Regions from separate parts of the Paenibacillus sp. FW101-FHT12H11 genome, predicted to be linked through region 2. Evidence: predicted binding sites of a transcription regulator. Region 2 holds the regulator's gene; the other holds the start of a gene.
The links. Region 2 encodes Rex, which represses fermentation and respiration genes when NADH is low (regulators of the CRP and FNR family bind a similar motif). Its sites were predicted from a motif close to TTGTGAAATATTTCACAA; they were not measured.
Positions count from the first base shown of each region.

Region 1 (4,512 bases), on a different contig from region 2:
TCATTTTTCCAATGGGAAACTACAGTTGTTAATGACAATTTCATTCAATTACATCACTGCTTCTCGTAACCCAAAAAAGTATAAATACGAGAGAAAACAGTACAATAACCGGCGCAGCGTACTGAATTAGAAAGTTTTCCATCAGTTTAATTTCCTTTCTTTATTAATTTGCCTTGTACATAATCGGCATCGAATAGAAATAAGCGCATGAGTAAAAAGAGTGATGGGACTAGAATTACGATTCCAGCGATAAAGGCGATAACAAGCGCAGTCCCCATTGTTTGATTTGTGAAATTTTCATGGATGGTAATGTAGGGAAATAAAATATACGGTAAATGGGCTTTACCATAACCAAAAAAGGCAAAAGCAAATTGCAGCAGCACAAATATGAATGAAGTACCCAAATTCCTTTGCTTCCAAAGGAGAAAGACTGCAATCAAGAAGCATAGAAACGATGTCCCAAACATCCAGCCATGGGAAAGCATGTTGCTGAAATGCTCCGGGTTTTGTTGATTGATCGTGAAAAAAACAAGAAAACTTGCAAGAATCGTTGGCCCACTCCAAAAGAGGGCGTACCCACGTAAGATTTTAAATGCGGGCTTGTCTTCTGCTCTGTATGCATAATACGAAAGAAACATGGAAGAAATGTAAAGAACACTGACCAACGACAGTAAAATGACGGACCAGGTATAGGGACTGCCGAGCAGCCTTTGCCAGTTAAGGAGGATCAATCCATTATGCTCACTAATGATTCCACCTTCTGAAATGGTAAGTACCGTAGAGAGGGTTGCAGGGATGAGCAAGCCAGTTGCTCCATAGATGAGCATATACCATTTATTATCCTTCGAACCGTAGTTGCTGAAGGCATAGTAGGCTCCTCGAATGGCAAGCAATATGATGGCTATACTGCCTGGAACGAGAAGCGCGGTACCATAATAACGTGCTGTTTCCGGGAAGAATCCAACCATTCCAATGTAGAAGAAGACTAAAAAGACATTCGTTACTTCCCAGACAGGAGAAAGATAGCGCTCAATAATTTTATGGATGATATGCTGTTTCATTGTAATTACAGAATAATAACTGAAGAAACCTGCACCGAAGTCAATGGATGCTACGATTAAATACCCGTATAAAAAAATCCATAAAACCGTAATTCCTATTACTTCAAGACTCATTTCTTTGTCCTCCCCCCGAAAATGCCAAGAGCCATTAATTCGTCTGCGACATCGCTTTTTCTAAAGAGTTTAGATAACACTTTGACCGCGGTGAGTGCTAGTACGATATAAAGGAAACAAAAAAGCACGAGCATCATATCCACGTTTTGAGAGGTAGTAGCCGCATCTGCAACCTTTAGATACCCACGTAAAATCCATGGTTGACGCCCAACTTCAGCGTAAAACCATCCGCATTGAATACCAAGCATGGAAAGGGGCCCGCAAGCTACTATAATCGCTAATAGCCATTTAGGATAAGGTTTAACGGATCTTTTTCTTGCGTACCACAAATGAAAAATAGCAACAACAATCACGAACACACCTATACCTACCATAGCATCGAAAAAGTAATGAACGTATAGAGGAGGACGAAGATCAGGGGGGATCTCATTAAGCCCTTTTACTTCAGAACTAGGAGTACCTCCAGCTAAAATGCTGAGTGCGTATGGAATTTTCAAAGCATATTTAATTTCATTACCATCAGTTAGAATACCACCCAGAATGAGCGGCGCGTTGGCCGTGGTTTCGAAATGCCACTCCGCTGCTGCAAGTTTTTCTGGCTGATTTTGAGCTAGAAACTTTGCGGATAAATCACCAATAAGTGCTGTAGTCACAGCAAATACAAGACCGGCGGTGACAGTCAATTTTAATGCCTTTTTAGCATATAAGATGTCATCTTTTTTCTTAAGAAGAGAGTAGGCTGCAATAGCTGCCAATATAAATGCGCTTGTCATATAAGCAGAGGAGAGCACATGCGCTACTTTGGTTGGCATAGAAGGGTTAAACATAGCTAATATCGGTTGAACATTCGTAATTAAGCCGTCTTTTAGTGAGAATCCTTGAGGCGTATTCATAAATGCATTGACAGTAGTTATAAAAAAAGCTGAAGCGGAGGAGCCGATGACAACAGGCACGAGTAGAAGGAGATGATGCATTGGTTTTAATCGTTCCCATGTATATAAGTAAATACCTAGGAATATAGCTTCAATGAAAAACGCAAAGGTTTCTAGGAATAATGGAAGCGCAATGGCCTGTCCGGCAATTTGCATAAAGGTAGGCCACAATAAACTGAGTTGAAGGCCAATGGCTGTACCGGTAACCACGCCAATAGCAACGGTGATAACGAAACCCCTGGCCCATCTTCGTGCTAATAATGTGTAGTAGGGGTCTTTGCGTTTAATGCCAGCGAGTTCAGCCAACAGGATCATGACGGGAACACCAACGCCGATTGTAGCGAAAATGATATGAAACGCCAATGTAGTCTCTGTTAGTAGACGGCTATAAAACACGGAATCGTAGGTAGGCATGTGAAATCATCTCCTTTTCGTTAATCTAGGTTAAAAAAGTTTGCGAATAAATGAAACCAACATGACAAAAGCAACGCTGAACATGAGGTACATTAATCGCTTTTCATGTTTTCGAAATGGGACCAAGTTGTATCACCCTCTGGTAAATTTTATTTCGTTATGAAATTAGTGTACTCCATTGTATGTGATTATTTTCACATAATCTGTGAATACGAATTGAACAAAGTTTTACAACTTTACTAACGGGAAAATGAACATTATGAGAACAAATTGATATATTAAATGAACATATGATAATTTGTTAATATAAGAGGATTGATGAACGAGAGGTGATGTAGATGTCTCGCAATAAATGAAAGGTCCGTGAACGTAAATCCTGCTGAAAGTAACACGAAAAGATAGTTCTCACTTCAAGAAAGGGGAACCCATTTGAATTCTTTAGACTTAAGCTTGTGGTTAGCGTTTGGTGCGGGCTTATTATCATTCCTATCACCTTGTTGTCTCCCGTTGTACCCTACATATTTATCTTACATTACAGGAATATCAGTGAGAGATTTAACGATTGGTAGAGGTTTATTACAGAAAAGGGCGATCATTCATACACTCTTCTTTGTTATGGGTTTCTTCATCATCTTTTTTTCTTTGGGATTATCCGCCAGCCTTGTAGGTGACCTATTTTCTAATAATCGAAATTTAATTCAACAGCTTGGCGGTTTATTGGTTGTCGTTATGGGGTTTGTTATTCTTGGGGTATTTCAACCTCATTTTCTTATGAGAGAGAAACGTTTTAATTTTAAAGGACAACGAACAGGGTATATCGGTTCATTGTTGGTAGGTATTTCATTTGCTGCTGGATGGACTCCTTGTATAGGTCCCATTTTATCGGCTATTTTCACAGTAGGTGTCACAAGGCCTGACTATGCTGTATTTTATATTCTTTCCTTTATCCTTGGATTTGTTATTCCTTTTTTTATGATGGCTTTTTTTCTGGGTAAATTGAGTTGGATTTTAAAATACTCAGCTATACTGATGAAAATCGGTGGATTGATGGTGGTTATAACAGGTATTCTTCTTTATACAGATAAAATGTCAAGTATCACCATCTGGTTGATTCAACTATATGGCGGTTTTACCGGTTTTTAAACTTTCTCATAGATCAGAGTAGAGGCAGTGAAAGGAGTTTGAATGATAAATTCAAAGAAAACTATACAAGTTGTCGTTTTATCTGTGGTTTTATTGCTAGTAGCTGTTACTCTAGTCTTAAACATTATGAAAAAAGAGTCTCCTGTCAAAGTAGGATCCAAGGCTCCGAATTTTACATTAAAAGGGCTTGATGGACGAGACTATGTGTTATCTGATCTGAAAGGAAAGGCGGTTGTTTTAAACTTTTGGGGTACGTTTTGTCCACCATGTGTAAGAGAGATGCCTGCTTTACAAAAACAATATGCGTTGTGGAAGGACAAAAATGTTATCGTTCTTGGCGTGAATCTTAACGAGAGTAGGATAACTGTTCAAAGTTTTATCACAGAGCATCAAGTTACCTTTCCAATCTTATTAGATAAAGATATTTTAAGAAAAGAATATAAAGTAACGGCTTATCCCACAACCTTTTATATAGGGACTGACGGGAAGATTAGGGATATATTTGTTGGAGAAATGAAGGAAACGGATATCCTTAACAGGATTAATAAACTTCAGGAATAAAAGTTAAACAATGAAATTAACGACTACTACTTTTTATGAGTTACAAATCGATTGGAGGATGAATAAGTGTCAAAACCTAAAAAACAATATGCTGTACAACCCAAGAATAGCTTAAAACCTTTAGTATTAATCACTCTAGTCGTTATTGTGTTATTGGTCATATTATTTGTTATCACTCAAAAGAATTCAGAGAAAAATCAACAACCCCTCACTTTCCAAGAGCAAGTTTCCCTTGTTAATCAACCAACCGTAGGACAAGACAGTGCACCAATAACCCTTATTGAGTT
Region 1 covers NZ_JBYTCO010000013.1:79,151-83,662, forward strand. The annotation lists gene cydS (cytochrome bd oxidase small subunit CydS family protein) at 41-142, opposite strand; gene AC3WTJ_RS33420 (cytochrome d ubiquinol oxidase subunit II) at 147-1,175, opposite strand; gene AC3WTJ_RS33425 (cytochrome ubiquinol oxidase subunit I) at 1,172-2,521, opposite strand; gene AC3WTJ_RS33430 (cytochrome c biogenesis CcdA family protein) at 2,951-3,664, shown strand; gene AC3WTJ_RS33435 (redoxin domain-containing protein) at 3,707-4,225, shown strand; gene AC3WTJ_RS33440 (DsbA family protein) at 4,292-4,512, shown strand, end outside.
Region 1: AC3WTJ_RS33425 (cytochrome ubiquinol oxidase subunit I) is a predicted target of Rex. The motif match lies at 2,704-2,721, and genes of this name have one in related genera.

Region 2 (4,512 bases):
GTCAAATTTTCATCACGCGCAAAGATGTATACGAAGACTTTAAGCTAAAAGAAATTTATGAGCGCTTGGAAGAAACAACGGACGCTTGCGAAGACGTAGCCAATATCCTAGATAGCGTAGTACTTCGTTATTCATAAGACTTAACCGGTCTATGTGTACGAAGATAGTTTTCCGAATGGAAGGCTCTTAGGAGGAAATCATGTTAACTTATTTGATCGTAATTGTTGTACTAGCTTTACTTTTTGATTTCATCAATGGATTTCACGATACAGCCAATGCGATTGCCACATCCATATCTACGCGCGCGCTCAGTCCTCGGGTAGCTATTGCCATGGCAGCGACACTTAACTTTGTTGGTGCGATGGTGTCCTCCAAAGTGGCCAAAACGGTTGGAGGCAGTATCGCAAACCCAGCCCAAATTGCCAATGGCGTTGAAATCGTCATCGCAGCCCTGCTCGCGGCGATCATATGGAACCTTCTGACATGGTATCTTGCGATTCCCTCCTCTTCTTCCCACACCCTGCTCGGAGCTCTTGCCGGTGCGGTGATCGCCGGTGCCGGTGTGCACGCGGTAAATTGGAGTGGTTTTACGCAAATCATTATCATCTTGATTCTTTCACCGATCATTGCGTTCGCCCTTGGTTACGTCATCATGCTTTTGATCAAGTACATCGTCATATGGTCCGGTAATACGTCCAGATCCAAGCTTAATCGTGTTTTCAGGACTTTGCAGATTATTTCTGCCGGGTTGCTCTCCTACTCGCATGGCGGTAACGATGCACAAAAAGCGATGGGTATTATCGTCTTCGGTCTAGTCGCAGCCGATGTTCAAACGACGCTGGACGTTCCGCTATGGGTTAAAATTTCAGCGGCACTAGCAATGGGTCTGGGAACTTCGATCGGAGGATGGAAAATCATCAAGACCGTATCCGGAAAAATTGTCAAAATCGAACCGATTAACGGATTTGCATCCGATCTCACATCGTCACTCGTCATTCAATTCTCCACCCATATCGGAAAACCGTTATCAACAACACATGTTATTTCCTCCGCGATTATCGGGACAGGCAGTGTCATGCGTTTCCATGAAGTTCAGTGGGGAACCGTCAGCCGCATGTTGATTACTTGGGTCATTACCATACCGATCAGCATTGCGCTAGCATACTCCATATACTTCCTTATTTTCAGATTGATCTTCTAAATACAGAAAAACCGTCAGGAAGTCCTGACGGTTTCTTTTTATTTCTTAGTCTAAATAGTACGCCAAACTTTGCAGCTCCGTTGTAAAATCCGCATAATGCACGCGAACTTCCGGAGGAACCTTAATAATGACCGGCGCAAAATTCAGAATAGCTTCAATGCCGCAAGCAACAAACTGATTGGCCACATTTTGAGCTTCACTCGCTGGCACAGTTATAATCCCGATTCGCACGCCTAACTCCGATAAAACAGCCTTCATTTCCCCCATCGGTTGAACCGTCAAATTATTAATCGTCTCTCCGGCTTTGGAGGGCATCGCATCAAAAACAGCGACAATTTTCATATCATTCCGCAGATAAGTATTATAATTGCATAATGCGCGGCCAAGATTCCCCGCTCCAACTAGAGCCACCTGGATATGCCGGTCCAGTTTGAGGATCTGTCTTATTTTTTCGATCAAATAAGCAATATCGTATCCGATGCCTTTTTTACCGAACTCACCGAAATAGGCCAAATCTTTACGAATCTGGGCCGGATTCAGATCAAGTTTTTGACCCAAATCCTGCGAAGATACCGTTGCGACATTTTTCATGGCAAGCTCGTTCAGGAACCGTAGATAGATGGGCAGTCTGCGAACAACAGCTTCCGATATTTTTTGTGATTTCATTTCTACGCCTCCCCCATCCACTGCTCAATCCTTGGTAACATTTGTTCCGTTGTCATATGCTCGATTTTGGGTCCTGGCAGGGAGTAGAGGAAGTGCTTGCCATAGAAGGTTTCGATGACACGCGTATCGTAGATGATCACAATCCCTTTGTCTGATGCGCGTCTAACTAACCGGCCGAAGCCTTGTTTAAATCGAATGACCGCCTGCGGCACAGAAAATTTCATAAACGGGTTCTCGTTCCGTTTCTTAATATTTTCGCATTTAGCCTCAACGAGCGGATGATTCGGAGGTTGGAACGGCAGCCGAATAATGGCCAAACAGCTTAGCGCATCTCCAGGAATGTCTACACCTTCCCAGAATGAGCTGGTGCCAAGCAGCACGCACATCTTGTTATCCTGGAACATACGGGTTAATTTACTGCGATTGCCGCTGTCTACCCCTTGGCCAAGCACAGTAATCCCATAGGCTTTCAAGTAGTCTTTCATCCCGGCATAAATCTGTTTGAGCATCCGATTGGATGTGAACAAGATCAGCATTCGACCTTTGGTCACGATAGCGACTTCACTTAAGGATTCAATGAGGGATGCAATGAAAACGGGATCCCCTGCCCCCTTAATCGTAGGAAAATCTCTTGGAATAACAACCAAAGCTTGCTCACGATAGTTAAAAGGAGAAGGCAATTGAACCGTTTTGAGCTTACCGTTCTCTTCATCCTGCGGAATCACTAGGCCCAATTGATCAGCGGAGTATTGAAAGGATTTGTTCACGGACAAAGTCGCCGAGGTCATGATGATGCTTTCTTTTGTCTCAAAGAAATGCTGTTGAAGCAAGCCGCTGACGTCCGTCGGTACTGAGATCAGCTGAAGCGACTTCGCCCTGGCGTACGTCCCTGCTTCCATCCAGTAGACATAACCATCATCCGCCATTTTCATAAAGAAATGAAGGGCATCTCGATGCTCATAGAGCTCTTTCACGGTGCCGTTAAGATCCGTTACTAAGCCTTGGACCCCGAACACGTCCTGATGCTCCTTCACATCGCTTAACAATTTATCCAGCGTGCGAAGCAAATCATTGGCATTCAGATAAATATTGTCCTCCATGGCCAGCATCTCGTGCCAATTAGCAGGCAATGTCTCCGGCTTCATACGCAGGACATACGTGGAATTCTCCGTTTGCGACGGATCGCTTTTGGACGACAGCAGCTCATAGAGTGATTCGCTCAGCCGATCCCAATCCTCTTTAATCTGCACGATTTTTGGGAAAAGGCCGTCAATCGTATGACTCCATGCCGCTGCCCGTTCTTGCTGCTCATCCGATTTCTGCAATCTAAACCGCAGCATCGGCAGCTGGCCGCTCCGATTATCTTTGTATAGCCAGGTCAAGGAATGATACATCGCTGAGGAGTGCAGCTCGATACCGAGATGTTTACTCGCCACTTCTTCGAAATGATGTGCCTCATCAATCACAAGGTGCTTGTAAGCCGGCAGGAGGCGGTTCTCCGCCTTCATATCGGTAAACAGAAGGGAATGGTTCGTGATGATCACATCAGCCGTATTGGCGTCATTACGTGCGCGATGATAGAAGCACTTTTTGTACCATGGGCACATCCGGTTTAGACACGAGTCTGTATCGCTGGCTACCGAATACCAGAATTGAGCGCCTTTATTCCCAAAATGGATTTCCTCTTCATCCCCGTGTTCCGTTTCACTCAGCCAAACGACCATTTGTGCCGCTGTAATTGGATCCTCTTTGCCATTCTCGTAATCACGCGTTGTCAGTTTCGTCTCAAATTTGCGCAAGCACAAATAGTGACTTCTTCCTTTAAGCACAGCCGCCCTAAAAGGAACCGGAAATATCTCTTTCAGCAGCGGAATATCCCGCTCTCTGAGCTGCTCTTGCAGGTTAATGGTGTGCGTGGAGACAACCACTTTCTTCTCATATTTGATGCCATAATAAAGGGCTGGAATCAAATAGCCAAGTGATTTCCCTGTGCCCGTTCCTGCCTCAATCATCAAATGTTGATCGTTCTCCAGCGATTTCTCTACTTCGTAGATCATTTGCTCTTGCGATTCCCGCTCTTCGAAAATCTCAAACTTCTGCTGAAGCGCCAGCTTCAAGCCTTGATGAAATTGTTTGAAAGAAGCCCCTAACCCATCTTCATCCGAAGGGCCGCGGATGTCATCCTCTTCGCCCCAATCGGTGACATTCAGCGTGAATTGACGGAAATAACGATTCGTATCCGTATCAATGCTCGTAATCGATTCTTTATATAAACATATTTCGTCCAAAAACCAACCCAAATCGCTGGAGCTATTCTCAAAAATATGCTGCAACCGCTGAACCGTAAGGAGAGGCAGTCCAATCAGCCTTTCCAGACATCTGATCCAGATTTCAGCAGTAACCTCTGCGTCGCTATCAGCCTGATGAGGCCGCTCATGGTCAATGCCAAACAAACCGGCTACCATGCTCAACTGAAGACTGGAAATCGATGGGAATAAAATGCGAAGCATATCCATCGTATCCAGTACTCGGCCTGAGAATGGCGGGTACCCGGTTTTGGTCAGTCCCCTTTGCAAAAAAGAAACGTCAAACGCCGCATGGTGGGCCACAAGCACGCAATCAAACAAAAGTGGGAACATATCCGA
Region 2 covers NZ_JBYTCO010000002.1:630,932-635,443, forward strand. The annotation lists gene AC3WTJ_RS08455 (DUF47 domain-containing protein) at 1-137, shown strand, start outside; gene AC3WTJ_RS08460 (inorganic phosphate transporter) at 200-1,201, shown strand; gene AC3WTJ_RS08465 (redox-sensing transcriptional repressor Rex) at 1,247-1,867, opposite strand; gene dinG (ATP-dependent DNA helicase DinG) at 1,870-4,512, opposite strand, start outside.